One region of the Xenorhabdus sp. KJ12.1 genome, then DNA from elsewhere that is predicted to be linked to it. Evidence: predicted binding sites of a transcription regulator. Region 1 holds the regulator's gene; each other region holds the start of a gene.

Evidence for each region. Region 1 encodes Fur, which represses iron uptake genes when iron is present. Its sites were predicted from a motif close to ATAATAATGAGAACNACTATCAA; they were not measured.
Region 2: a site for Fur is predicted at 4,171-4,193, ahead of sodA (superoxide dismutase [Mn]). Genes of this name have one in related genera too.
Region 3: a site for Fur is predicted at 4,584-4,606, ahead of AACS92_RS00515 (TonB-dependent hemoglobin/transferrin/lactoferrin family receptor). Genes of this name have one in related genera too.
Region 4: a site for Fur is predicted at 4,804-4,826, ahead of AACS92_RS01300 (TonB-dependent receptor domain-containing protein). Genes of this name have one in related genera too.

The regions. Positions count from the first base shown of each region.
Region 1 is NZ_CAWNQH010000068.1:12,144-19,771, reverse strand. Features, by position in the region: gene AACS92_RS10345 (AraC family transcriptional regulator) at 1-328, shown strand, start outside; gene AACS92_RS10340 (LysE family translocator) at 462-1,073, opposite strand; gene AACS92_RS10335 (DUF2000 domain-containing protein) at 1,142-1,549, opposite strand; gene AACS92_RS10330 (beta-N-acetylhexosaminidase) at 1,944-4,637, shown strand; gene fur (ferric iron uptake transcriptional regulator) at 4,755-5,207, opposite strand; gene fldA (flavodoxin FldA) at 5,537-6,070, opposite strand; gene ybfE (LexA regulated protein) at 6,245-6,535, opposite strand; gene AACS92_RS10310 (TetR/AcrR family transcriptional regulator) at 6,743-7,333, opposite strand; gene AACS92_RS10305 (efflux RND transporter permease subunit) at 7,379-7,628, opposite strand, start outside.
Region 2 is NZ_CAWNQH010000066.1:64,386-72,013, forward strand. Features, by position in the region: gene rpe (ribulose-phosphate 3-epimerase) at 1-333, shown strand, start outside; gene AACS92_RS09880 (phosphoglycolate phosphatase) at 348-1,052, shown strand; gene trpS (tryptophan--tRNA ligase) at 1,057-2,082, shown strand; gene yiiM (6-hydroxyaminopurine reductase) at 2,185-2,856, opposite strand; gene AACS92_RS09895 (Exc2 family lipoprotein) at 2,911-3,333, opposite strand; gene sodA (superoxide dismutase [Mn]) at 3,449-4,075, opposite strand; gene acs (acetate--CoA ligase) at 4,468-6,423, shown strand; gene AACS92_RS09910 (DUF485 domain-containing protein) at 6,618-6,929, shown strand; gene actP (cation/acetate symporter ActP) at 6,926-7,628, shown strand, end outside.
Region 3 is NZ_CAWNQH010000001.1:112,277-119,904, forward strand. Features, by position in the region: gene ppsA (phosphoenolpyruvate synthase) at 1-2,151, opposite strand, end outside; gene ppsR (posphoenolpyruvate synthetase regulatory kinase/phosphorylase PpsR) at 2,388-3,251, shown strand; gene AACS92_RS00510 (3-deoxy-7-phosphoheptulonate synthase) at 3,412-4,458, shown strand; gene AACS92_RS00515 (TonB-dependent hemoglobin/transferrin/lactoferrin family receptor) at 4,830-6,839, shown strand; gene AACS92_RS00520 (hemin-degrading factor) at 6,895-7,628, shown strand, end outside.
Region 4 is NZ_CAWNQH010000002.1:663-8,290, forward strand. Features, by position in the region: gene AACS92_RS01280 (GntR family transcriptional regulator) at 1-171, opposite strand, end outside; gene AACS92_RS01285 (LamB/YcsF family protein) at 450-1,217, shown strand; gene AACS92_RS01290 (5-oxoprolinase subunit B/C family protein) at 1,249-2,847, shown strand; gene AACS92_RS01295 (ATP-binding protein) at 2,844-4,616, shown strand; gene AACS92_RS01300 (TonB-dependent receptor domain-containing protein) at 4,843-6,903, shown strand; gene frdD (fumarate reductase subunit FrdD) at 6,977-7,333, opposite strand; gene frdC (fumarate reductase subunit FrdC) at 7,347-7,628, opposite strand, start outside.

The DNA.
Region 1 (7,628 bases):
AAGAGCAAGAGAGTATATTCACTCAAATTTAGATAAAAATATAACATTAGGTGAGCTTGAATGTAACGTAAATCGTGATCGCTGGAGTCTTTCTAGAGATTTCAGGTTATTATTCGGAACAAGCCCTCATCGTTATATGACAATGCGCAGATTAGATATAGTAAAATCCTGCTTAATGGTTGGAGATTCTATTACTGATGCTGCGTTGATAGCAGGCTTTTTCGATCAAAGCCATATGGCAAGACATTTCACAAAAGCGTTTGGTTTAACACCAGCACACTGGAGAAATATAAACAGAAATAATCACCATAAAAAATTTATATGCTAATAAAAACGATATGACGGAGAGCCTCCACCTTCAAATATAAAATAAATAATTATAAGTCGAATATTTTAGTAATACCGAAAGATGAAATCTATTTTTCGTATTATTTAAAGATGGAGGAAATAACTAACACGTCTTATATTAAGTTAATGCCAGCAAAAAAATCATAAGCCATAAAAATGGCAACAATAGCCAGCATAGCGCCCATTACTTTATTTAGATGATTAAGCCATGAAGTATTTTTTATCTGTTTACCAATAATTTCACCAAAAAATGAATAAAGCCCTGGTGCACCAGCTCCACCAATTGAAATCAGTACCGATACTAAAAATATCATTGATCCTGTAATATGAGCAGCAGGAAACATAATCGTAGTGACAGGTAAGACGACAAGTACACCTTTGGGATTTAATGCTTGAATTAAAAAACCATTCCAAAATGTAAGATTTTTATCAGGTGTAGCTATTATCTCTCTCTTATCTAACTGTATATTAGATGTTGCCATTTTAAATGAAAGATAAAATGTATATAAGGATCCAAGTAATGAAATATAGGGGAGATGTTTATGAGAGATAATAGCTTCTCCTGCATACCCTAAAAATATAAATAATGTAAGCATTGCACAGCCTACCCCAATAAAAAAGCCAATCGTTTTTTTAAATTGACCGGTTAAACCAGAATTCATACCCATAAAGTTAACAGGGCCGGGGCTATACATTACACCAAGGGTATAAAGAAATATTTCCATACAATCTCTCTAAATAAATTTTAAATTTTTATAAGCTTGAAATAGACCGCTATTCAATCAAAATTGAATCATTTGTGAAGAGATAATCCTTTTATTGCTTTATCTACCGATTTCTTTGGACCATGCACAGCGAGGCCGACTAAATTCATGTTATCCGCATCTTCGGCTAAAAAAACTTCTCGGTTCGCGGCATCGTGACCTGTTGAAAACATTGTATAGACGTAAGGAACTAGAAGGAGAGATCGCTCCAAGCCTTTCTTATGAACACGTTGAAGTGCATTAATATCAGCATCAAAAATAAGCATAGGTTGACCACATATGCTTCCATATTTATGGCCAGAAGAGTCGATATAGGGGGTACCTATAATCTCCGATGCAGATGAAGCAACGCCTGTTGCGAGGAATGCAACCACATTAAGTTTTTGCCAGGTCTGTAAGTCATCCCGCACTATGAAAGCAATTTTTGTATCAAACATTTTAAGTCATTTTCCATACGTTGTTATGTGAACAATATATTTAATTAACGGCATCATATTTGTCTTGTACGTTTGTGCATGGATACGTTCCACACGTGATGAATATTAAAAATGCACGGCCCCAAAGAAAGATTAAGTATGATTTTCATCACTTTTTTTATATACAAAAGAATCGTAATGAAAATTAAGCCCTTCTACCAAGATTAAAAATTGCCTTATAGTCACATGTTGTGTAGGGTTATTTTGTGTTGATGCTATGTCATTTAAATCGTGTTATTGAAGCCATATTGCTTAAATGATGTTGTTCATAACATGTTGTTTAAACGCATTTTAATATGTCAGAAACAGCCTTTTGTTCTGGGCGAAAAAATAAACTCGGACGAGGTCATTATTAATGAAAAGCATTAAATTACATACTTTGGCAGCATTTCTCATAGCGGCAGGGTTCACTGCGGGTGCTTGTGCAGAAAACATTCGTACGGAAATGACATCACAGCAGGTAGTGGATTCACTCAGCAAATTAAATGTGAATTTCAGTATCGTAGACAATCAGGCCGGAGCACATGGGACTAATTGCGCCATTTTAGGTGCAGACTGGGCAGCTTGTAATCGGGTTAATATCATATTGACTAATGGTGATCAGAATATTGATTCTGCGGATTGGTCACTCTATTTTCACAGTATCCGCCAAATCCTCAGAATTGATCATGAGCAATATAAAATCACTCACATCACAGGGGATTTGCATAGGCTGGAACCGACTGAAAAATTCAGGGGCATCAGAGCGAATGAAAAAATCATACTGCCAATTATTGGAGAATACTGGCAGATTTATAGCACTGATTTTATGCCGCGCTGGTATGCCACATCCGGTGATGCCATTCCTAAAGTATTGGTAAATACGGATACTGAAGATCTGAGTGCATTTTTATCTCCTTTTCAGGCAGAACAGTGGAAACGCACCACAACGGATCATAATGTCCTGATGACACCTGAAAACCGTTTTGAGAAAAATCGTCAGATGGTGTTAATTAGTGAAGATAAATTGCGTGGGAAGATTATTCCGACACCTAAAAAGGTGACGATCCACTCACAGGATGTCAATTTGTCCCGTGGAGTAAAACTGGAACTGGGAGGATTGAGCGGCCAATCAGTCAGGGTGATTCGGGATCGTTTTGCGGCTCACAAGATTAAATTAACCGATAACGGTTACCTGATTACAACGCAAATTAATGCTGACAAATTTGCGGGTGATTGGCGGGTGAAAGGTGCTTATTCGCTGGATATCACCCCCAAGGGAGCACATATAGTTGCTTTTGATCAGTCCGGCGTGTTTTACGGCCTGCAATCGCTGTTTTCCCTGATCCCGGCTGATGGTGTACCGAAAATTGCCACATTAACCGCACAAGATGCACCCCGATTTGAGTATCGTGGCACGTTCCTTGATGTCGGGCGTAATTTCCATAGTAAAGAAGCTGTATTGCGTCTGCTGGATCAAATGGCTGCTTATAAGCTGAATAAATTCCATTTCCATTTAAGTGATGATGAAGGCTGGCGTCTGGAAATTCCCGGTTTACCGGAGCTAACAGAAATCGGCAGTAAACGCTGCCATGATTTAAGTGAGACAAAGTGCCTGCTACCACAGTTAGGCTCAGGGCCGGATAGTAATAATATGGGAAGTGGTTACTTCAGTCGTCAGGATTACATTGATATTCTGGAATATGCTAAAGCCCGTCAGATAGAGGTGATCCCGGAGATTGATATTCCGGCTCATGCCCGTGCAGCGGTGGTGTCAATGGAAGCCCGTTATAAGAAACTGATGGCAGAAGGAAAAGAACAGGCAGCTAATGAGTATCGTCTGCTCGATCCGACAGATACCTCAAATACAACATCTGTACAGTTTTATGATCGCCATAGTTATCTGAATCCATGTATGGACTCTTCCAAACGTTTTATTGACAAAGTTATCAGTGAAATTGCCGAGATGCATAAAGAAGCCGGCTCACTACTGACAACATGGCACTATGGGGGCGATGAAGCGAAAAATATTCGTCTGGGCGCGGGATATCAGGATAAAGATGGCCCGATTGAGCCGGGTAAAGGGATCATCAATAAGAAAATTGAAGATAAGCCGTGGGCAAAATCTCAGGCTTGTCAAAAAATGATTGCGGAGGGCATTATCAAAGATGTTGATGAACTGTCCAGTTATTTTGCGGTTGAAGTCAGTAAAATCGTTAATAAACATGGCATTGATACGATGCAATCATGGCAGGACGGACTGAAACATGCGAAATCAGCAAAAGACTTTGCTACACGACATGTTGCGGTCAACTTCTGGGATACGCTTTATTGGGGCGGTGCGGATTCTGTTAATGACTGGGCTAATAAAGGCTATCAGGTCATTATTTCCAGTCCTGATTATGTTTATCTGGATATGCCCTACGAGGTCAATCCGAAAGAGCGGGGCTACTACTGGGCCTCCCGTTTTAATGATGAAGCGAAAATCTTCAGTTTTGCACCCAATAATATGCCACAAAACGCTGAAACTTCAGTGGATATCAACGGAGACCATTTTAATGCAAACAGCGGTAAACGTTGGCCGGGAGCATATGGGCTGTCAGGGCAGTCATGGAGTGAGACTGTGCGCACTGATGAGCAGATGGAATATATGATTTATCCGCGCTTATTACCGTTGGCGGAACGGGCATGGCATCAGGCTGAGTGGGAGCAGAATTACCAGCAAGGAAGGGAATATAAAGGCGGAATTACACGGTATGTAGACACCGATAAGCTTAATAAGGATTGGCTGCATTTTGCTAATCTGATGGGACAGCGCGAAATGGCTAAACTGGATAAAGCTCATATTCCGTATCGTCTGCCGATACCCGGTGCAAAAATTGTCTCCGGGATACTGGAAGCGAATATCGCCTTGCCGGGTCTGACTATTCAGTATTCATTAGATGATGGAAAAACATGGGAAGCTTATGATGACAGACAGCGGCCTCATGTTAATGGTCATGTGAAAATACGTTCTGTCAGCACTGACGGCAAGCGTTTCAGCCGGGTGGAAGAGGTATTCTCTGAGTAATCTTAAAGCTGCCCTTTAATAGGATATTCAAAAGCAACCTGCCGATTAGTCTTAGCTAATCGGCAGTAGCTTCTCTGACAGGGTCAGACACTAGAAGTAGCAGTAAATGCTGACTCCTTATCGTGCTTTCTCATCATGTAACGAACCGTCTTTGCGACAATCGCCTGTAGTGCAGTGACCATACAGGTATAGACTATGATTTGACAGCTTGATTCCATAACGTGTTGCGATATCTTTCTGACGTTCTTCAATGGATTCATCGCTGAATTCAATCACTTTACCGCAGTCGAGACAAATTAGATGGTCATGGTGATGTTGTTGAGTGAGTTCGAAAACCGATTTACCGCCTTCAAAATTGTGGCGTGTAACAATGCCGGCATCATCGAACTGGTTCAACACGCGATAGACAGTGGCGAGGCCAATCTCTTCACCGATATCAATCAGTTTTTTGTAGAGATCCTCCGCACTGACATGATGGCATTCTGGGTCCTGTAGCACTTCCAGAATTTTCAGGCGAGGAAGTGTTACTTTAAGTCCAGCATTTTTCAATGCTTTATTGTTGTCGGTCATGCGGATTCAGTCCTGTAGCTTGAGTTTAGTGAACTTAACAATACATACCCATCGTTTTTCAAATCGCCTTTTTGTTGGCTGTACTCATTTATTTCTGTCACATAGTGTTCTATGTTCCGGAGGATGAGTACCCTTGCCATCGTGATGCGACTCAAAATCCATAAGTTATGGGTGTTATTGTGAGAGAATCATGATTTAGTTTCACGTTGTAGATTATAGGCATGGATATTGAAAATGAAAACCATGCCTATCGCGTTATCATGACACATTATTCAGGAATTATCCTGTGCAAAAGACGTTTCTTATGTCTATCAGACGCCAGAACAATTTTATGCGCCAAGGATTTCTGACAGGCTCATTTCAGCCGTGATCTGTTTTACCCAAGTTTCAACACGTTCATCAGTCAGTTCTGGCTGGCGATCTTCATCAATGGTGAGACCAATGAAGTGTTTATCGTCTGCCATTCCTTTTGATTTTTCATGGTGATACCCTTCGATTGGCCAGTGACCAACGATAATTGCACCACGAGGTTCGATGACATCGCGAATGGTGCCCATAGCATCACAGAAATACTCTGCATAATCTTCCTGATCACCGCAGCCGAACAAGGCAACCAATTTTCCTTCAAAATTGATTTCTTCCAGTGTCGGGAGAAAGTCATCCCAGTCACATTGGGTTTCGCCGTAATACCAGGTTGGAATGCCTAGCAGCAGGATATCGAAAGCTTCAAGATCTTCTTTGCTGCTTTTGGCAATATCGTGGACTTCCGCAACATCAGCACCGCCCAGTTTTTCTTGGATCATTTTGGCAATGTTCTCTGTGTTGCCAGTGTCGCTGCCGAAGAATATACCTATTATTGCCATAAAGTGGATTAACCTCTTGTTTTATGTGTAGTTAAGCTATACACGTCACGCTGAAATCAGCAGGAGAAAAATATCAGTTTTAATAAACGAAAAAACTTTATTTTGACCAAACATCAGTGACAAGTCTGTCAGATTTGTGTGGTAGCGCCGTATCACGCTGTTGAATTAAAGCCGTTAATTGGTAAGGTTATTTTCTGTTGCTAACTGAGCCAGCAACATCTGTTCAATCAATTCACTGCGGCTGATATTGCGCTGTTTTGCCAGATGATTCAGTGCATCGACAGCATCTTCATTAAGTTTTAGCTCCACCCGGCGAAGTCCTTTGACTTTATCCCGGCGTAGCTGATTACGTTTATTGATCCTAAGCTGTTCATCTCTGGACAGCGGACTTGTTTTAGGTCGCCCAGGCCTGCGTTCATCTGCGAACAAATCCAGTGTGGTGCGATCAGTTTGTTCTTTTGCCATAAATTCAATTGATAAAGGGCGTGTACCAATAATATAGCCGGCAATGATACCTTAGCTGGGCGCGTGTCGCTACTGGTTGATAGGAGAGATTATCAGGATTGGGTATAACAATAGTGGTTAATAAAGTATCGTGAAACAGATAAAGCAGAAAAGGAACCATTTGTACTGATTAAGGTCATTTCCTTAATCAGTACATGGATACGGGGATTACGGCATAAAAACCTTTCGTATCATATAGGTAAAAGAATCAAGATTTTGCTGCCATGTAAAATCAGGTTCCATGATTTGCCTGCCGATGGAACCATCAACGGTGATCATCAGCCAGGAAGCGGCCTGTTCAGCATTAATTTGTTTATCAATTTCCCCATTTTCAATGCCTTTGCTGATTAGCCGGGTTAAATGTTCGCGGACTTTTTTCTCATTTTCGGTAAATATCTTATTAATAGCCGGATTCCGGCTGGCCTCAGCAATAATTTCGATACTTAGCCGGGCATAGCCGGGTTCGTTATAGAGCTCTACCAGCTTTGCTAACAACTTTTCGATAGTCACGGTCACTGAATTTTCATCATAACAGGCAGCCAGAATCTCATCGTAGTCATGGCTATCTTCTTCTGCAATAGCTTCAATAATGGCATTTTTGGTCGGGTAATAATGAAACAGGTTTCCGGGACTCATACCAGCCGTTTTACAAATTTCTGCTGTCGATGTTGCATGAAATCCTTTTTCGATAAAACAGGAGATGGCTGCATCAAGAATATGCTTACGTTTTTCCCGCTGTTTTTCGGTCTGTTTTTTCACCTTATATTCCTCCAAAGGCTGGGTACAGAATCAGATCGATTCATATCAGTGATAATTAAGATCGTCTTTTGTTACCGATGACAATTTCCTGAGACGTGGAATGATATATTTTTTAAAATCATCCATATAGCTATAAATAACGGGCACAAACAACAAACTGAGTAAAGTTGAGCTGAGTAACCCGCCAATGACGGCGATAGCCATAGGAGCACGGAAATTGGTATCCGCACCACTGGTCAGAACCAGAGGGATCATGCCGGCAATCATGGCAATTGTTGTCATGATGATCGGCCTG
Region 2 (7,628 bases), on a different contig from region 1:
GGTCTGGTATTCAATCCGGCAACACCTCTCAGCTATCTGGATTATGTACTGGATAAACTCGACGTTATTTTATTGATGTCAGTTAACCCCGGTTTCGGCGGCCAGTCGTTCATTCCGGAAACCCTACATAAATTGCGTCATGTCCGTAAAATTATCGATGAAAGCGGCTATGATATCCGTCTCGAAATTGATGGTGGTATCAAAGCCAACAACATCGCTGCGGCAGCTCAGGCTGGTGCAGATATGTTCGTTGCAGGCTCTGCTATTTTCAGTCAGCCTGACTATAAAGCAGTCATTGATGAAATGCGCAGTGAGTTATCAACAGTGGCATAACGACAGGCAACATGATGAAAAAAAATGTAGCACAAGCAATTCAGGCCATTGCATTCGATCTGGATGGAACGCTGGTAGACAGCGCCAGTGGGCTGGCAGATGCTCTGGATCAGGCCTTACTCACCAAAGCTCTGCCCGCAGCAGGCAAAGAACGCGTTGCTGTGTGGGTGGGTAATGGCGCGGACATCATGGTTGAACGTGCCCTGAAATGGGCTGTCGGAGAGTTTTCCCCTGAACTGTTCAGTGAAGTCCGCAGTCTGTTCGATAAATTCTATGAAACTACCGTCACGACGGGTAGCAAACTGTTTCCTCATGTCAAAGAAACACTGGCTGAGCTGGCAAAACATAACCTGCCGATGGCGATTATTACTAATAAGCCGACACCTTTTATTGCACCATTGCTGGAATCTCTTGGTATCAGTCAATACTTTTCACTGGTACTGGGAGGAGACGATGTTAAACAGAAAAAACCGCACCCTGCACCACTGTTTCTGACAATGGGCATGTTTGGTTTAAATAAAGATGAATTGCTTTTTGTTGGTGATTCCCGTAATGATATTTTGGCTGCACAGGCGGCAGGCTGCCCTTGTGTTGGCTTAACCTATGGATATAACTATGGGGAATCAATAGCATTAAACCACCCGGATTATGTACTAGACAATTTTCCGGATTTACTACCAACAATTGGATTACCAACTTTGAACTTACAGGAAGCGTAATAAAATGAACGAACCCACAGCAACGAAACAGAAACCTATTGTATTCAGCGGCGCACAACCCTCCGGTGAATTGACCATCGGTAACTACATGGGAGCGTTACGTCAGTGGGTTCAGATGCAGGATGAATATGATTGCATCTATTGTATTGTTAACCAGCACACCATTACCGTACGTCAGGATCCTGAAGAACTGAAAAAACGTACGCTGGATACGCTGGCACTTTACCTTGCCTGTGGTATCGATCCAAAGAAAAGCACTATTTTCGTCCAATCACACGTACCTCAGCATAACCAGCTAGCCTGGGCACTGAATTGTTATACCTATTTCGGCGAACTCAGCCGCATGACACAGTTTAAGGATAAGTCCGCCCGTTTCCCGGAAAATATTAACGCGGGTCTGTTTAACTATCCTGTCCTGATGGCTGCTGACATTTTGCTTTATCAGGCTAATCAGATCCCTGTAGGTATTGATCAGAAACAGCACCTTGAATTGACTCGTGATTTGGCACAACGTTTTAATGCTCTTTACGGTGAGATTTTCACGATCCCGGAACCTTTCATTCCGAAAGAAGGCGCTCGTGTCATGTCATTACAAGAGCCGAGCAAAAAAATGTCTAAGTCTGATGATAACCGCAATAATGTCATTGCTCTATTGGAAGACCCGAAATCTGTTGCCAAGAAAATCAAACGTGCAGTCACCGATTCTGAAGAGCCACCTCGTGTCCGCTATGATTTGGAAAACAAACCGGGTGTTTCCAACTTACTGGACATTCTGTCAGGTGTAACAGGCAAAACCATCCCTGAATTGGAAGCAGAGTTCGAAGGAAAAATGTACGGCCACCTGAAAGGTGCGGTTGCAGACGCAGTGTGTGAAATGCTGGCTGACTTGCAGGAACGTTATCACCATTTCCGTAATGATGAAGCTCTGCTTAACCAAGTCATGGCAGAAGGTGCAGCAAAAGCACAGGCTCGTGCTCAGGAAACCCTGAATAAGGTTTATGAAGCAATTGGGTTTATTACCCATCCGTAATAGCAGTTACATGCCAAAGGGTTATTAACGCTGACCCTTTGGCATATATACATGGCTTAAGTAACAAGCGATTGAATACCTGTTTAAAAATAGAAAATTTACTTATTTTCCAAATAAGCGGTGACTAAAACTCTCTATTTTTCCAAGTAATATCCGCTTCTGCATCGTGAGATTCCAGCTGGCAGATAGCCCGGCAGCTCCCATTAAACGACGATATTGTTCTTCATCAAATGGGCTATGAAAAGCAATGGAAATGGCTTCTTTCACAGAAACATCACTATTCCGACTGAGAAGCTTTATTGGTTCACCCGCACAGGTTACACCTGAAGAGATCACACGGTATAACCAGCCGCAATAGCCTCTGTCTTGCATGATGGCAGCAAAATTCTCAATACCGGTAATGATATTAAGTTTATAACAAGGCGAACGAGGCTGAGTTACCTGAATAATTGTCTCTCCCCACTGGAAAATGTCTCCGATATAAACGCTCTCTTCTGTCATCCCTTCCGTTGATATATTTTCACCAAAGAGCGGGGGTACAAATAACTCCATTAATTCAGGGAATTGCCTTTTCCAAAATAGATAATGTTCCATCGGATAATGGCAAAGTGCACGATCTGGCCCGCCATGAAAGCGGGCTTCTGCCTGTTCATCACCTTCCAGTCCCAGAGAAGTAAGCTGTAAACTGCCATTTACCAGCAGTTTATTGATTGCAGAGGAACCCAATTTCTCGGAGGAGATTATTTTTCCTCTATATATCTGTGGGTAATACATTTCCATTTCTCCTCAATAAACACATAATGAACAGACAGTCAGTAAAACAATCGGTTAGTTCCGACCTTCATAACCATCCATATAAGTAGCAGATATAGCTTCGGACATTGCCTTACGCCATTTTATTGAAGGGCCTTCGCTGCTCTCATAAACTTTACCCTCAAAATGCGATGTTCTCCGAATTGAATTCATGAATTCATCACCTTTTAAATAAATTACTCGTTGCTGCGCCTCTTCGGGGGATACACCTGCTTCTCTGTCTTTTTTACCAAACTGCCAGAATTGCTCAAAAAACGGTATTGAAAGCTCGATACTATCGTAGATTTTAGTTCTGAAATTGGGGTCAAAATCATCATTAGAAGCATAAACAAAATGCTTGGCATTACGTTCGGCACTTGTTTTGGGCTGCGCACAGCCAGACATTAGTAAGGAGGATACTATAAGGGTTGTAATCGTTATGACAGCGTTCTTTTTCATTATGTGCCTTTAATCGCGAAACAAGAAAAAATCGAATGATAGCGAAAATTATGGCCAATAAAAATGCTGACCACGGTTATGATCAGCACTTTTTGAAAGATGAAGATAATAGCTGTTATTTAATTTTTTCTTCGTAACGCCTTGCTGCTTCATCCCAATTTACGACATGCCAAAATGCCTTAATATAATCAGGGCGGCGATTTTGATATTTAAGGTAGTAAGCATGTTCCCATACATCTAACCCTAAAATGGGATAACCGGAAGTACCGGAAATTTCTTCTCCCATCAACGGGCTATCCTGATTTGCAGTAGAAACAACATCAAGTTTTCCGTCTTCTTTCAGTACCAGCCAAGCCCAGCCAGAACCAAAACGGGTAGCTGCTGCCTGTTCGAATTTTGTTTTGAAAGCATCAATGCTGCCAAAATCCCGTTCTATTGCTGCTTTTAAAGCACCGGATAACGTCGTATCTAATTTTAGCCCTTTCCAGAACATGCTGTGATTTGAATGACCTCCTGCGTTATTACGCATAAAAGTACGTTTATCAGCCGGGATTCTGTCAAGCTGCTGAACCAGATCATCAATGTCCAGACCAGCGAGTTCAGGGAAATTTTCCAGTGCGGTATTGGTATTTGCAACGTAGGTTTGATGGTGTTTAGTATGATGAATAAGCATCGTTTGTTCATCAAAATGAGGTTCCAGTGCATCATAAGAATAAGGCAAGGAAGGTAATGAATGACTCATATTAAATCTCCAGTTGTTTAAAATACATACACCCTTTATTTATTGGGGGATGAAGATCACACCTTGTAAGCAACAGGATTATTATAGTGAATCAAACGGTAATGAAAATGATTATCAATTCCATATTGTCACTGTGGTTTCCTTTCCTTTTGTATTTAATCTATAAATAAGAATAAATAACCAAATAGAATCCAACAGTTAGTTAATTTTTCCAAAAATGAGATTATGAATAACGGTATATTTTATATAAATACACCGCATTAAATGTTCCCTTCATAACATTCATTATCTCTATTGCGTGATCTTCCGCGCAAAAAAGAAACAAAAATTCTTCTTACACTTTAGTTAACCTTGTTTTGACATAGTATTAACAATTGCAAGGAGATAAAAATATGACTCAAATAATTAAGCACCCTATTCCTGCTGACATCGCAGAAACAGCCCTGATAAACAAACAACAATATCTGCAAGAATACCAACGCTCACTACAGGATCCTGAGGGGTTCTGGGGAGAAAAAGGTAAAATTGTCGATTGGATAAAACCTTATACAAAAGTGAAAAATACCTCTTTCGACCCCGGGCATATCAGTATCCGCTGGTTTGAAGATGGCACACTTAACCTAAGTGCTAACTGCCTTGACCGCCATTTACAGGAGCGAGGCCATCAGACTGCCATTATCTGGGAAGGAGACAAACCGGCTGAATCCAGACATGTTACATATCAGGAGCTATACCACGATGTCTGCCAGTTCGCCAATGTCTTGAAAAAACTCGGAGTCAAAAAAGGCGATGTTGTCGCTATTTATATGCCAATGGTGCCAGAAGCCGCTGTCGCCATGCTGGCTTGTGCCCGGGTTGGCGCGATTCACTCCGTAATTTTCGGCGGCTTTTCTCCTGATGCAATTTCCGGTCGAATTATCGATTCAAATGCGAAGTTAATCATCACAGCCAATGAAGGTTTACGAGCTGGCCGAGTTGTTCCGCTGAAAAAAAATGTCGATGAAGCACTAAGCAATCCTGCTGTGACAAATGTGACTAATGTTGTCGTCTTCAAACGTACTGATAATGCAACAAACTGGCATACCGGACGCGATCTCTGGTGGCATGAATTAACCAAAGAGGCTAGTTCAGATTGCCCTGCTGAAGAAATGAATGCCGAAGATCCGTTGTTTATTCTTTATACATCCGGTTCAACAGGTAAGCCTAAAGGTGTTCTACATACCTCCGGTGGTTATCTGGTCTATGCATCTTTGACATTCAAATATACGTTTGATTACCGTCCCGGCGAAGTTTACTGGTGCACAGCTGATGTAGGCTGGGTAACCGGCCATAGTTACTTGCTTTATGGTCCGCTCTCCTGTGGTGCAACAACCTTAATGTTTGAAGGAGTACCAAACTATCCCGATGTGAATCGTCTCTGTCAGGTTGTAGATAAACATCAGGTCAATATCCTCTATACCGCACCAACCGCCATTCGAGCGTTAATGGCAGAAGGGGATAAAGCTATTGAAGGCACCAAACGCACATCATTACGCATCATGGGTTCAGTGGGGGAACCCATCAACCCAGAAGCCTGGGAATGGTACTACAAGAAAATAGGCAACAGTAAATGCCCTATCGTCGATACATGGTGGCAAACAGAAACAGGTGGATTCATGATCACGCCGTTGCCCGGAGCAACCGACCTCAAAGCTGGATCAGCCACACTGCCATTCTTCGGCGTAAGCCCGGCAATAGTCGATAATACCGGAGAAACCTTAAGCGGCGAGAGTGAAGGTAATCTTGTCATTACCGATTCATGGCCGGGGCAAGCTCGTACATTGTTTGGTGATCATGACCGTTTTGAGCAAACCTATTTTTCTACCTTCAAAGGCGTTTATTTCAGTGGCGATGGTGCCAGACGAGATGAAGATGGTTATTACTGGATTACTGGTCGTGTTGATGATGTGCTGAATATTTCAGGCCACCGATTGGGAACTGCAGAAATTGAATCTGCGTTGGTTGCTCATCCCAAAATTGCGGAAGCGGCTGTTGTCGGGATACCACACCGTATTAAAGGGCAGGCAATTTATGCTTATGTCACATTAATTCATGGTGAAGAACCTTCTCCTGATTTGTATGCAGAAGTCAGAAGCTGGGTTCGCAAAGAAATCGGCCCAATTGCGACTCCGGACATCCTGCACTGGACTGATTCTCTGCCAAAAACACGTTCAGGAAAAATTATGCGGCGTATTTTACGCAAAATTGCTTCCGGTGATACTGGCAACTTAGGTGATACTTCCACTTTGGCTGATCCCGGCGTTGTGGAAAAATTATTGGAAGAAAAGCAATCCATAATGATGCCTTAATGTATATGCCATAAGGCACATATAGTTCATATGCACGCCGCCGCAAGGCGGCTTGGTAAGCATAATCAAAAAATACAGAACTGTTCAGGGACGTGACAGATAGTCATGCATTCTCTCGAATGTTGCTGTCCGTATCTGGCAACCCTCAATGTTGTTTAAGGTTCGTCCTTTAATACCTAAAAGGAGATAGCCTGATGAGTACCGATATTTATCAAGAAATCGAAAACAACCCTCACTTTAAAGAGTTAATTGAAAAGCGTGGGCGTTTTGCCTGGTTGTTATCTGCCATTATGTTAATACTTTATGTTGGTTTTATTTTCCTCATCGCTTTTGCTCCTGGATGGCTTGGCACTCCTCTTTATGAGGGCTCCAGCATGACTCGTGGTATTCCTGTGGGTGTCGGTATTATTTTTATTTCTTTTATATTAACGGGGATTTACGTAATCAGAGCGAACGGTGAATTTGATCGTTTAACCTCAGCTATTCTCAATGAGGTGAGAAAATGAGAAAACTTGTCCTATCAACAATCGCGTTATTTTCTTCCCTCTACCCCATCCTCACTCAAGCAGATGCCATTTCAGGTAATGTAGAAAAACAACCTTTAAATATTCAGGCAATCATCATGTTCCTGTTATTTGTCGGGTTCACACTCTACATCACTTATTGGGCATCAAAACGGACAATTTCACGTTCTGATTACTATACCGCAGGCGGGCGGATCACTGGCTTCCAAAACGGTATGGCAATTGCAGGCGATTATATGTCTGCAGCATCATTTTTGGGGATTTCAGCGCTGGTTTATACCTCCGGTTATGATGGCCTTATTTATTCCATTGGTTTTCTTGTCGGCTGGCCGATTATTTTGTTCCTAATCGCAGAACGATTAAGAAATCTGGGCCGCTACACATTCGCTGATGTTGCTTCTTACCGACTAAAACAGCGCCCAATCCGTACATTATCAGCGGTAGGCTCACTAGTTGTTGTTGCTTTATACCTGATTGCACAGATGGTTGGAGCAGGAAAACTCATCGAGTTGTTATTTGGGCTGAATTACTACATCGCTGTGGTTTTAGTTGGTATTTTAATGGTTCTATATGTGCTGTTTGGCGGAATGCTGGCAACAACATGGGTGCAGATTATTAAAGCAATCCTGTTATTGGCCGGTGCCACATTTATGGCGTTGATGGTCATGAAAGCCGTAAATT
Region 3 (7,628 bases), on a different contig from region 1:
TGAGTCACGATCCAAGCCTAATGCCAATTGAGTCATATCATTTGAGCCGATAGAGAAACCATCAAAATGCTCGAGAAATTGTTCTGCTAATAACGCATTTGATGGAATTTCACACATCATAATGACTTTCAGCCCATTTTCACCACGCTTCAAGCCTTGTGATGCCAACTCTGATACAACGGCTTCGGCCTGCGCCACTGTGCGTACAAATGGGATCATGACTTCAATATTTGTTAATCCCATAACATTACGCACCCGTTTGACGGCCTCACATTCCAGAGCAAAACACTGGCGGAAACTGTCAGAAACATAACGACCGGCACCACGGAAACCAAGCATCGGGTTTTCTTCATGCGGTTCGTATAACTCTCCCCCTACCAGATTCGCGTATTCATTCGATTTGAAATCAGACAAACGTACAATGACGCGTTTAGGCCAGAATGCAGCGGCCAGCGTTGCAATACCTTCTGTCAGGCGTCCGACATAAAATTCAACAGGATCATCATAACCGGTCATTAAAGATTTAATCTGTGCCTGTAATTCAGGAGATTGCTCAGAAAACTCAAGCAGTGCGCGAGGATGAACGCCAATCATGCGATTTATGATGAACTCCAGACGTGCCAGCCCTACACCTTCATTCGGCAGGCAGGCAAAATCAAATGCACGATCTGGATTACCAACGTTCATCATGATCTTAACATCCAATTCTGGCAGCTCATCAACCTGCGAACTTTGGATGCTGAAATCCAGTTTATTTCGATAAACAAACCCCGTATCCCCTTCCGCACAGGAGACCGTGACCAGTTCACCTTCTTTCAGGCGTTCTGTTGCATCGCCACAACCCACAACAGCAGGAATACCCAGTTCACGGGCAATGATAGCAGCATGGCAGGTGCGCCCCCCTCGATTAGTCACAATCGCTGCTGCTTTTTTCATAATTGGCTCCCAATCCGGATCAGTCATGTCTGTCACCAGCACATCACCGACCTGAATGCGATCCATTTCACTGAGATTGTGAATAACCTTAACTGTACCAATACCGATTTTGTGCCCGATTGCACGGCCTTCCACCAGCACACTGCCCTGTTCATTAAGCTGATAGCGTTCCATCACCTGCTGATTTGAACGGACTGTTTCAGGACGCGCCTGTACAATATACAGTCGGCCATTATGCCCATCTTTCGCCCATTCAATATCCATCGGGCGACCATAATGTTTTTCAATCAGTAATGCCTGCTTTGCCAATTCTTCGACTTCATTATCGGCAAGAGAAAAGCAATTACGCAATACTTCAGAAACATCTTCTGTCCGAACCTGCTGACCGTGTTCTTTGCTGTCTGCATAGACCATACGTATTTTTTTGGAACCCAGATTACGTCGAACTATCGCTGGGCGATTATTTTTTAATGTAGGTTTATGCACATAAAATTCATCAGGATTTACTGCGCCCTGCACAACCATCTCACCTAGACCATAGGCAGATGTAATAAACACAACCTGATCAAAACCGGATTCAGTATCAATCGTAAACATGACACCGGATGATGCCAAATCAGAGCGTACCATCCGCTGTACACCTGCTGACAACGCCACGCCACGGTGATCATAGCCCTGATGGACACGGTAGGAAATAGCACGATCATTAAAGAGAGATGCGAAGACATGTTTAATGGCAACCATCACCGCATCAATACCCTGTACATTCAGGAAAGTTTCCTGCTGCCCTGCAAAAGAGGCATCCGGCATGTCTTCAGCCGTTGCGGAGGAACGGACAGCGAAAGAGGCATCAGGCTCTCCTTCAGACAATTGCAAGTAAGCTTCCCGGATATCTTTTTCCAGTTGTGCTGTAAATGGCGTATCAATCACCCACTGACGGATCTGTGCACCAGCCTTAGCTAATTGATTGACATCATCAACATCTATTTCATCCAATAATTGATAAATACGCTGATTAACACCACTTTGTTCCAAAAAATCATTAAATGCCTGTGCTGTTGTAGCAAAACCATTGGGAACAGATACACCAAGGTCGGCCAGATTGGTGATCATTTCACCAAGCGAGGCGTTTTTACCACCGACCCGATTAACATCATTCATGCCTAGTTGGTTATACCAAAGTACATTACATGGGGTGAGGCCATTATTGGACATTGAAACTATCCTTTTTACATTCGGAGGTACAAATCGGAAAATTAGTGCTGCTCTTTACAGCAGGAAATAGCCTAGCACAATGTATTGCTATATATGGAAAGGTGAATCGATCAACCCAGCAATATTATTTTTTTACAGGTATAATCCAAAACGCTATCTGTAGTTATTATTTGCAATAAAAACGATTCAGCCAATATTTTAATATATCCATCTACCCAATAATAAAAGAAAATACAATGATAGAGATCCCATTCCCGCAGAATCAAGAAAATGAGCCACTGGAGCGTAGTGTCTTTTTCATCTCCGACGGTACCGCAATTACAGCAGAAGTCCTCGGCCATGCTGTATTATCTCAATTTCCGATTACGATGACGTCTTATACCTTACCTTTCGTCACCAGCAAAATAAGAGCCGAAGAAATCAGAAACCAGATAAATAATCTTTATCAGGCAACAAATATCAGACCACTGGTTTTTTATTCCATAATTTCTAGCGAGGTTAAAAATATCATTACCCGCAGTGACGGCTTTTGTCTGGATATTGTCCAGACTCTCGTCGCACCGTTGCAGCAGGAAATCGGGCTGGAACCAAAACCAGAGTTACACCGTACACACGGTTTATCTAAAAAAAATCTGAGTCAATATGATGCCCGTATTGCAGCCATTGATTATGCTCTGGCACACGATGATGGCATTTCACTGCGTAACCTCGATCAGGCACAAGTCATTATTCTGGGTGTTTCACGCTGTGGAAAAACTCCCACCAGCCTTTATCTTGCCATGCAGTTCGGTATTCAGGCAGCAAATTACCCTTTCACTGCTGATGATATGGATAACCTACAATTGCCGGCTGACCTTAAACCGTTTCAGCACAAATTATTCGGCCTGACGATAAACCCTGAGAGGCTGGCTGCCATCCGTGAAGAACGCAGAGAAAACAGCCGTTATGCTTCATTACGACAATGTCGTATCGAACTTGCTGAAGTTGAAGCTCTATTTCGTAAAAATAAGATTAATTACTTAAATACCACCAATTATTCTGTCGAAGAGATTTCAGCCAAGATTATTGACAGTATGGGATTGAAACGGCGTATGTTCTGACCCAAAGGATCAGCATAATTCAGGCATCATTAAAATTTCATACACAAGCGTTTCGCTTAAATTGACGTTAATGTTTTGTTGAATTTATCGGAGGCTGAGTTATTGTAATTTCTATCACGTCAGACTGCGCCTCAAAATGAAGTAGAATTCGAGAAAGTATATGTACAAAACAGATGAGCTACGAACCCGCTCTATTGATAAGCTGATAACACCTAAAACCCTTTCTGAACAGTATCCGATATCAGAAAAAATACGCCAAAATGTGACGCTGTCACGAAAACGCATTGAAGCCATTCTCAACGGTAACGATCAACGTTTACTGGTTATTATCGGTCCCTGCTCTATTCACGATACCGATGCTGCCCTTGATTATGCATCACGCCTGCAAGTATTGCGTGAAAAATATCAGCATAGTCTGGAAATCGTAATGAGAACCTACTTCGAGAAACCGCGGACTGTTGTCGGCTGGAAAGGATTAATCTCAGACCCTATGCTGGACGGTTCCTGTCAGGTCAATAAAGGGATCTCACTTGCACGTAATTTATTAATAAATATCAACGAATTGGGAATGCCTACCGCGACAGAATTTCTGGATATGGTGACCGGGCAGTATATTGCGGATTTAATTAGCTGGGGCGCTATTGGTGCAAGAACAACTGAAAGCCAAATCCATCGGGAAATGGCTTCCGCCCTCTCGTGCCCTGTCGGATTTAAAAACGGTACTGACGGCAATACTCATATTGCGATTGATGCAATACGTGCAGCAAGTGCCAGACATACGTTCCTGTCACCGGATAAAGACGGGCAGATGACAATTTACCAAACCAGCGGAAATCCCTACGGGCACGTTATCATGCGTGGCGGAAAAAAACCTAATTACTACGCTGAAGATATTACTGCAACCTGTCAGAAACTGCGTGAATTCCGCTTACCGGAAAGGTTAGTCATTGATTGCAGCCACAGTAACTGCCAGAAAATCCACCGTCGGCAACTGGATGTCGCCAGAGATATCAGCCAGCAGATTAATTCTGGTTCAACAGCCATCGCTGGTGTTATGGCGGAAAGTTTTTTAGTCGAAGGTTCCCAAAAAATCATGTTGGGAGAACCGCTGACCTATGGACAATCAATTACTGACCCATGCCTTAGCTGGCAGGATACAGAAGAGTTCCTTCATATACTGGCCGAAGCAGCTAAAAAAAGTTGCTGAATACCTCTTCTTTAGTATCTATTTTTGGCTTCTGTTCATAATGGAAGCCATAACCTGTTAAAAAGCCCTTAGATTACCCATTCTTCCTTATATAAAAAAATAGCTTGAAGTTAATCATCATAGAAACGATAATTATTCTCAATATTAGAATAATTATTGTTCATATTGGCTATGAAAATACTAACTGACTACCCGTACTACCACATTACCCCTTTGCAACAGCAGATCCTTTTGACATTACATCGTGGTTCAACCTTAAACAAAATCTTATTTTGACTTAATCATAATCCTGAAAATAAGGCATATTCATGTCATGGGATTAAAACCACTCGTATGTTTTAAAACACCATTAAATCATGGAGATAACTTGCATGTCCCGGATTCAGCCACCAAACCTGAAATTGTCTGCATTAAGTATTGTTATTTTAACAGGGTTGTCTTCTGCTCACGCAGCCAGCATTCCAACTGACAAAAAAGACACAGCCGAAAAAAGTAAGCATAAAGATACGATAACGGTTTATGCCACAGGCAATCAGCGTGACAGTTTTGAAGCTCCAATGATGGTAACAGTTGTTGAAGGGAATTCAGCCAGCAGCAAAGTTGCAGGTAATGCTAACGACTTACTGCGTAAAATCCCCGGGATTAATGCCGCTGATTACGGGCGCGCTAATGGGCAAGATATCAGCCTGCGTGGTTACTCCCAAAAAGGGGTTTTAATGCTGGTTGACGGTGTTCGTCAGGGAACTGATACCGGGCATATTAATGGTGTTTTTCTTGATCCGGCGCTGATTAAACAGGTTGAAATCGTTCGTGGCCCATCCGCCCTGCTCTACGGCAGTGGTGCATTAGGTGGCGTGATTGCCTATCAGACAGTTGATGCAGCAGACCTCTTACAGGAAGGACAAAATAGCGGTTTTCGTGTTTTCAGCCGGGCGGGAACGGGAGATCACAGCTGGGGGCTTGGCGCTGCTGCCTTTGGCAAAACTGAGAATCTTGATGGCCTGTTTACTTTCAGTACCCGCGATGTTGGCAATATTCGCTATGGCGGTGGTGTAAAAGGCCAAAATGATGAAAACATCGGCAATATGATGGCAAAAGGCACATGGAAAATTGATGATAACCAATCAATTGGTAGTGAATTACGTTATTACCGCAATAAAGCTCATGAACCGAAAAATCCACAAACCTACAAAGCTGCAGAGAAGACTGAACGAACCACAACCCAACGCGATGTGCAGCTAACTTATAGACTTAATCCGTCAGAGTATGAGTGGCTGAACCTGAGAAATGATATTTATTATTCCGATATCACTATCAATGCCAAAACGAAAGAAAAGGGTTTTGAAGGCCGCAGACAAGAAACTTACGGTATAAAACTGGAAAACCGTTCGCATTTCAGCGCAATTAATTTTGCTGCGCACCAATTTACTTACGGTAGTGAAATCTATAAACAGAAGCAAATACCAAGCAATGATAATCTCAATGGCTTTCCAAAAGCAGATATCCGTTTCGCATCTGGCTGGTTACAGGATGAAATAACCATTCGTGATCTGCCTGTTTCAGTTGTCGTTGGTACACGCTATGACAATTACAAGGCATCAAACGATAAATATAAAGATATTAATGCGGATAAATGGTCATCAAAAGGCGCTATCAGCATTACTCCTACAGATTGGTCAATGCTGTTTGCATCCTATTCTCAGGCATTCCGTTCTCCGACCATGGGAGAGATGTATGATGATTCCCTGCATTTCTTTGGAAATAATTGGAAACCTAATCCGAATTTGCGCCCTGAAAGCAATGAAACTCAGGAATATGGCTTCGGATTGCGTTTCGATGATTTATTGATCCCCAACGACAGACTGAAATTTAAAGCCAGCTATTTTGACACAAAAGCAAAAGACTATATTTCTCGCGCTGTGAATGGAAAATTTACAGAATCGATCAATATCCCTAAAGCCAAAATATGGGGCTGGGATGTTTCAATGAATTATGGCACTGACTGGTTTTCATGGGATCTGGCTTATAACCGCACCACAGGTAAAGATGAGCAAACAGGTAAATCTATTGAAGCTCTAAGCCCTGACGCTGTAACCAGCACATTAGATATCCCTCTTTCTGATACCTGCGTATCTATTGGCTGGGTAGGCAAATTCACTAGCCAGACTAATTTTAAAGATAAAAATGGGAAGAAAAATGCTTCCCAACAGTCAGGCTACGGCGTCAATGATTTCTATATCAGCTACCACGGCGAAAACCAGCTAAAAGGTGTCACAACTTCTGTCGTGCTCGGCAACGCTTTTGATAAGCAATATTACTCAACATTGGGTGCTCCACAGAGTGGCCGTAATGCCAAGCTGTTCATCAGCTACCAATGGTAAATAATAAAAGTACTATTTTTAAACTATACCCCATTTTTTTAAGGAGCTAGCAACTGTGAATCAGTCACTTTATGAACGTTACCAACAGGCAAAAGCAGATAATAAAGCCAAATATGCACGCGATCTGGCGGCTTATCTTAATGTCAGTGAAGGAGAATTACTGCACAGTCGTGTCGGTATCGACGCGAAACGTCTGAACGTTGATGCTCCTACTCTGCTGCAAGAACTGGCAACTGTTGGTGAAACCAAAGCCATTACCCGTAATGACTTCGCAGTTCATGAGCAGGTTGGTCGTTACGAAAATACCAAGTTCAGCGAACATGTTGGCTTGATCCTCAATCCACGTGAACTTGATTTGCGTGTATTTTTCGATCACTGGAGCAGTGTTTTCTATCTGGTAGAACCAGCAAAGAACGGTCTGCGTCACAGCGTTCAGTTCTTTGATCGTCAGGGTGATGCGTTGCACAAAGTGTACACCACCTCTAATACAGATATGGCTGCATGGGAAGCACTGATTGAAAAATACCAGACAGAAGAAAACCCTGCTCTGGAAGTTCAACCGGCAAAAGCCCCTGAATATGCAGAAATGACTGAACAGCTGAAAGTGCAGTTGGATGAAGAATGGCGTGCAATGACTGACGTTCACCAGTTCTTCATTATGATGAGCCGTCATAATCTGAACCGTCAGCAAATCTTCAATGCTGTCAAAGATGATCTGGCTTATCGTGTAGATAACTCCGCTCTGACTCAGATCCTTGAAGTTGCACACAAAGATCAAAATGAAATTAT
Region 4 (7,628 bases), on a different contig from region 1:
CGTAAGAGTACGGAACACTTCTCGTAAGGTGTTGCGGGAAATTTGGAGTTGTTCACTGAGAGCTGCTTCGGATAAGCGTTGTCCGGGTAATAATTCTCCGATCACCAGCTTATTTCTTATTACTTCTGCAATTTTTTTACTCAAAATTTGGGGAGAGCTCTCTATTTTCATAGTCATCCGTTGGGCTATAGCTGAGAAAAGTGTCTTCTGTGTTCAAAACTTAATCTTCACATATTCCCGGATAACCAGCAAGCTGCGGCTATTTTCCTGCTTATCTTCTGCAATTTTGAGATAAAAATCAGCTCTATTTTGAACTGATAATTTTCCCGTTAATTTGAATAGAGTGATCGCTGTTGTATTTTTGCACAATAATAAGCGAATTTAGTTGATTATTAACTCATCAGAAATTATCTATTGTTCAACAATTTTATAATTATGGTTTAACAACTATGATGAAAACAATCGATTTAAATAGCGATCTTGGTGAGAGCTTTGGTCAGTGGAAGATGGGTAACGATGAAACCATATTGAGCATTGTCAGTAGTGCCAATGTTGCCTGTGGCTTTCACGCCGGAGATCCGGCTGGGATCCTGAAAACTTTGAAATTAGCTAAGGAAAATCAGGTTGTTATTGGTGCTCATGTCTCTTATCCAGATTTGGTTGGTTTTGGCCGACGTAATATGGATCTCGCCAGTCACGAACTCACCGCGGATGTCATTTATCAGATCGGTGCTCTGCAAGGGCTTGCTGCCTCTATAGGAACGGCGGTTAATTATGTAAAGCCACATGGCGCACTCTATAACACGATAGCTAATGATGAACGTCAGGCACTTGCAGTCATTGACGGTATTTTGGCCGTAGATTCCAGCCTTGCCTTAGTGGGGTTGGCTGGTTCAAATATTCTGAGACTAGCGCAGGAAAAAGGTCTGAGAACCATTGCGGAAGCCTTTGCTGATCGTGCTTATACAGCAAAAGGAGAATTGGTTTCACGCCGTGAAACCGGCGCTGTATTACATGATGCCACTCTTGTTGCACAGCGTATGTTGCAGCTAGTGACAGAAGGTGGAGTAGAATCCATTGATGGCAAATTTACCCCCATTCAGGCGGATTCTATTTGTGTGCATGGAGATAGTTTCGGTGCGCTGGAAATGGCTAAACAAGTAAAAGCCATTTTGCAGCAGGCAGGAATTACTGTCCGCTCATTTATTCATTCTTAATCAGAATGGTCGATATTGTCAGGAGATAACTGTGCGTTTTTTACCTGTTAATTTTCATACCATCATGGTTGAGCTTAGTGACTTGCCTGAAACTCTGGCGTTATTTGATTCTCTAAATGCTGAACCAATCTCAGGAATTGAAGAGATAATCCCAGCAGCGAGAACGGTGATGATCTGCTTTCACCCTCTGACGATTTCAGCCGAGCAATTGGTGGCAGAAATTCAACGGCGGGATCTGCAAAAATCCTCACATATACAAGGAAAACAGATTGAAATTCCGGTGCGCTACAATGGAGAAGATTTAGAGGAAGTTGCGGAAATACTCGGAATCTCGGTACGGGATGTTATCCAACAACATACGGATAATGAATATATCGTTGCATTTACCGGGTTTGCGCCCGGATTTGCCTACATGATATCTGAAGCCATCTCCTGGAATATTCCCCGTCGTAAAATGCCCAGAACCCGTATTCCGGCAGGTTCAGTTGCTCTGGCGGGAGAATTTAGTGGCATTTACCCGCAGGCAAGTCCCGGAGGATGGCAACTTATTGGTACGACATCCGAACGAATATGGGATTTATCCCGGATTGAGCCTGCGTTATTGCAGCCCGGTTATCGTATCCGATTCCGTAACGTAGAACACTCCACAGTGACAGTCAGTTTACCTGCAACTCCCGTTCTTGATTCGTTTGTTCCGGTTGATAACGCCAGTATTTTAGAAATTAAGTCCGCAGGATTACAGACACTATTTCAGGATTTAGGGCGTCTGGGTAAATCAGGGCTGGGAATATCTGCATCAGGTGCGATGGATAAAAGTGCTTTACGCAGTGCAAATCGCATAGTTGGTAACCCTTCTGATCAAGCCTGTCTGGAGATTACGCAGGGAGGATTTCAAGCCATTGCCCGTGGGCAAATGGTCATTTCAGTAACAGGCGCTTTATGTCCGATTAAAATCAAAACCCCACAAGGAAAGCGGCTTCACATCAGCACTTATCAACCCATTGATTTAAATGATGGTGATGAAATTATATTGGGTATCCCACATGAAGGAATGCGCTCTTACTTGGCAGCCAGAGGTGGTTTTATTGTTTCGGAGGTGCTATCGAGCTGTTCATTTGACACTTTGTCTAATATTGGCCCTGCTCCGTTAAAGGCGGGTGATAATTTAGCGATAGGTGGGACTTCGCATTGCTCAGCGGTGTCTGTTTTAGAAACCCTAGAATTCGTGATGCCCAATAAAGATGAGATTGTTGTACTGGATATATTTTTCGGACCCAGAACTGACTGGTTCACTCAGGAATCCGTCGAGTTATTACGAAATCAAATCTGGCAGGTTACGCCACAATCGAACCGGATTGGTTTGAGATTAAAGGGCGATTGCCCGTTGTCTCGAATTAAGAATGAAGAGCTGCCAAGCGAAGGAACCAGTTTTGGTGCGATACAAATTCCCGCCAGCGGGCAACCCGTTCTCTTTCTGGCGGATCATCCCGTGACAGGTGGATACCCCGTTATTGCTTCGGTGGCTGATTATCATCTTGATCTTGCTGGTCAGATTCCGATCAATGCCAAAATTAGATTTAATCCCATTAATCAGTTTCATGACATTCAGGGGAGTGAAGAGCTGCAATGAATACCACCGTGCACAGTATTAATAAAAACCCAAAAAAAGTCTTAATCGCCAATCGTGGGGAAATTGCCGTTCGTATTATCCGTGCCTGTCGTGATTATGGCATACGGACTATTGCTGTTTATGCTGATACAGATGTCAACGCATTGCATGTGCAACTGGCGGATGAAGCCTATTCACTGGCAGGGAATAGCCCGGCAGAAACCTATCTCAATATTCCTCGTTTGTTGGATATTGCAAAGCAAGCGCAGGCTACGATGGTACATCCCGGCTATGGTTTTTTATCTGAACGGGCTGAATTTGCCCGCGCTGTTATTGAAGCCGGTTTAATTTGGATTGGCCCGGAACCCGATACGATTGATGAGTTGGGGAATAAAGTTAAAGCCCGCCAAATTGCTCAGAAAGTTGGAGCACCGTTAGTCATGGGAACGACAGAGCCGGTTAAAAATGCGCAGGAAGTTATCACTTTTGCTGAAAAGCATGGTTTACCGATAGCGATTAAAGCTGCATTTGGCGGCGGGGGCCGTGGGTTAAAAGTAGCATGGCGTCATGATGAAGTTGAGGAGTTGTATCACTCTGCGGTACGTGAGGCGACAGCTGCATTTGGCCGTGGCGAATGTTTTATTGAACAGTTTCTGGATAAGCCCCGCCATATCGAGGCACAAATAATCGCAGATAAACACGGAAATGTGGTTGTGTTGGGAACCCGTGACTGCTCCTTGCAGCGTCGGAATCAGAAACTGATAGAAGAAGCCCCGGCACCTTTTTTGAGTCAGCAACACCGGGAGCGCATTCATCAGTCGGCAAAAGCGATTTGTGCAGAAGCTAATTATGTCGGAGCAGGAACTGTTGAATTTTTGCTGAGTGTTGATGGAACACTCTCCTTTCTGGAAGTGAATACCCGTTTACAGGTTGAACATCCTGTGACGGAAGAAACAACCGGGATTGATTTAGTTATTGAGCAGTTGAGGATCGCAGAAGGCTACCCATTAAGCATTCAGGAAATCCCTATTGCTCGTGGGCATTCGTTTGAGTTTCGTATCAATGCGGAAGATGCCGGAAAAGGCTTTTTGCCTGCATCTGGCGCTCTTACCGAATTTACCCCACCTTCTGGCCCCGGTATTCGTTTAGATTCAGGCGTAAACAATGGCTCTGTCATTCCGACAACCTTTGATTCGTTGATGGCAAAACTGATTGTCACAGGAGCAACGCGTGCACAGGCTCTTGCCCGTGCGCGTCGGGCCTTACGAGAATTTAAAATAAGTGGCGTAGCATCAGTTTTGCCTTTTCATCAGGCGGTGATTGAACACCCTGATTTTGTATCAGAGAATACTTTCAACGTCCATACCCGTTGGATTGAGACAGAATTTGCCAATCAACTGGCCGCTTTACCCCGTCAGGATCTGGCTGAAAGCAAATGCATTATCCGTACATTTATTGAGATTGATGGTCGTCGGCATGAAATGGGATTGCCAGCGGATTTATTGGCAGGATTAACACCTTTAGTGCCTGTTGGTGAGCCACAACCTTCTTCGCCAGTAGTCCAACAAATACCGGAAGACCCTCATCAGGTAAAAGCCCCCATATCCGGTATCCTGCATTCGTGGCTAGTACAGGAGGGAGAGCAAGTCAGTGAAGGTGATGTGATTGCCATCATGGAAGCCATGAAAATGGAAGTACAGATCAATGCACATCGCTCAGGGATAATCACCTTCCGTGCTCAGGAAGGTGATTATCAGGATGCAGAAAGCATTCTGGCGAACATTGAATAGCCTGATTATTTGAAAAATCAAAGGGGTATAAATTGATTCTAAATTTATACCCCTCTAGTAAATCTGCTTTTGTGAAATCAGCCTCTTCTTAGTATCGCTATGTTGGATGGCACCTTCCCACCTAACCCAAATAGTAAAATATGACGATAATCACTTAATGTTATTTACATTTCTTTTATGAATGTAAATAATAATGCTTCTCAATAATATTTTAACTAAAAAATAAATGTCTAAAACTACCAAAATTTACGCAAGCATGGCTAAAAGTGGTTTGTGTGTTCCTTTGATGTCAGCATCTATGTTGACCATCGCTATTTCTACTAACGCAGTGGCACATACCGAAGAATCAACCAGAAAATCAGCCTCAACAGGCGATACACTTGTTGTTATTGCGGGTAACAGTTCAGAACAGGACAGTGGAAAAGTCAGTCGCAACGAAATTAAAGTTAGACAAGCGCAAAGTGTCGGTGAAGTATTAAAAAATGTGCCGGGCGTACAAGCCGGGCACCCTAGCGCTTTAGGGCAGCGCTTTAAAATCCGTGGTATGGATGACCAATTTATCAATGTGACGATTGATGGCGCAAGACAGGAAGGCTATCACTTTCACCATGCAGGAAGCTACGGTATTGATCCTGAAATGCTGAAGCAAATTGATATCAATGTGGGTACGAACAGTATTACCTATGATACCGGAGCATTAGTTGGTTCATTAAAATTTGAAACTGTTGATGCTGGTGATTTATTAGCACCGGGGCGCTTATTTGGCGCAAAAGGAAAATTAAGCTATGTCAGTAATGGCTCTGAATTTCAGAAGTCTTTGGCCGCTTATGGAAGAATTGGTGCTGTAGATTTATTGGGCTATTTTAACCATCGCAATATGAGTGATGCTAAAACGGGCAGAGATAAAGCCGGGCAAGAATCCATTCCTACTGATGGGAAGCTGATCAACTATTTATTAAAAGCTAAATTCAATCTGACTGATGAGCAGTATATCAATGTCTCAAAAGAACATTATCAGAATGATGCAGACACTAATTTCAGATTGAACTTTGGTCCTGATGTGAATAAAGGGAGAAAAGGGAAATACGCTTCAGAGCGTGAGGCTTATAATATTGCTTACCGATATGTACCGGTTGGTAATGACCTCATTGATCTGAAAATCTCTGCTTATCACACAGAACAAAATTTCAATCATATGAAGGAAGTCGGTGGTCCGGGCAAAGGCTTTGACACGATTACCGAAACTCAGGGTATTAGAGCGCGTAACGTTTCTAGTTTTGATACTTATCAGCTGGCCCATGCTTTCACTTATGGCTATGAGTATTTCGATACCAGAATGGCGTATACAGAGGCAGCAAGAAATACATATAACAAAGTGGTAGAAACAGGAAAATCGTCTTCTGTTTATTTAGAGGATGATATTCAGTTTGCTGATTTCCATTTCATTCCTGGCGTAAGATGGGATCATTATAAATACAATACTATTAATAAAAAGAGTGAGCCTTTTGAAAGAACCTATGCTCATTTCTCAAAAGCGTTGGGTCTGAAATACGAACTGGGCGCATCAACGACATTGTTTGCTAATTATACTGAACTCTTCAGAGGTCCGTTGGGTAAAGAGATCGGCATGGGCCCGAGTAACCACAATGCTAACTTAAAAGCAACAACGGGTTACAATCTGGAAACGGGTATTGGTGGTACTTATCCGTCTGTTTTTGCTGAAAATGACTCATTTACTGTGACTGGTAAAGTATTCCAGACCAATTTCAAAAATCTGGCTACCACGTTAGCAAAAAGTTCGCTTAATAATATCCCTAAATCCAGACTGGAAGGGTTTGAACTAGCGACTAAATATAAACTGGATAACTGGTCTTTGAGAGCGACTTACGCCAAAGCAAATAACAAAATTGTTCAGGGTAGCGCGTTGTTTGACTCAAGATTAGAGTTTACCCCGTCCATTGGTGATTCTTTCACTGTTGGTGGAAGCTATCTATTTGATAAAACTGATATTGAACTTGGCTGGAATTCCCGATTTGTCCGCTCAACAAATGCGAATGGGACAGATGATGGCAAGGTTGTAAATATTCATAAAGCGGGCTTTGGCGTTAGTGATATGCATATTTCCTGGGCACCGACCTCAGGCGTATTTCAAAACGCAGAACTCCAGTTTGGTATCGATAATATCTTCGACAAGCGTTACAACGAACAGTCTTACTATTTGAATACCTATAAAGGCCAAGAAGAGAAAGGCCGAGCTTATAAAGCGACGGTTTCTTATAAGTTCTAAGAAACGAGATATAACGCTTAGTAAAAAGCCTGCGGTTTAGTCGCAGGCTCATCTTTTAGCGATATATGTTTAACTACAGCGTAAAAACACCAATCAGAGCCACAACAGTCAGAATTGCGGCTGAGCCATAAAACACCCATTTACCGGCAGGAACATGAATTTTCAGATCATGCATAGCATGATGTATGCGGTGTAATCCGCACCAGAGTGGCAGACTTACCATCAGCAATAAAAAAACACGCCCAATAAAGCTCTGGCAGAAAGTCAGAATACGTTCGTAAGAGAGCGCCTCCGGTGCCAATCCTAATGGCAGTAAAATGCCTAATAGCAGGACAATGACTGGCCCGACAATAGCACTCCACATACCGCCAGCGCCAAACAATCCCCAGAAAATAGGTTCATCGGAACGTTTTGGTACTTGATTCATCAGATCCTCCTTGGGGTCAGATTAGCGCTATGCCAAGGATCACGGCAGTCGCAATAATAGTGAAAGTCCACAATAATTTGATAATGGGCCCCGGTGCCATTTTTTCATTTTTGACAATGATATTGAGTGCCTTGGGCGCCAGTTCAAACCAGGTTTTGGTATGTAATAATGCTGCCAGCAAGGTGATGATATTGATCAGCAATACCAGTGGGTTTTGTAGAAAAGAGACAAAACCACCCCAGCTTTCAGGGCCGGCTTTCAGGGCAAACAGCCCATAAAGCACCAAAATACTGAACCA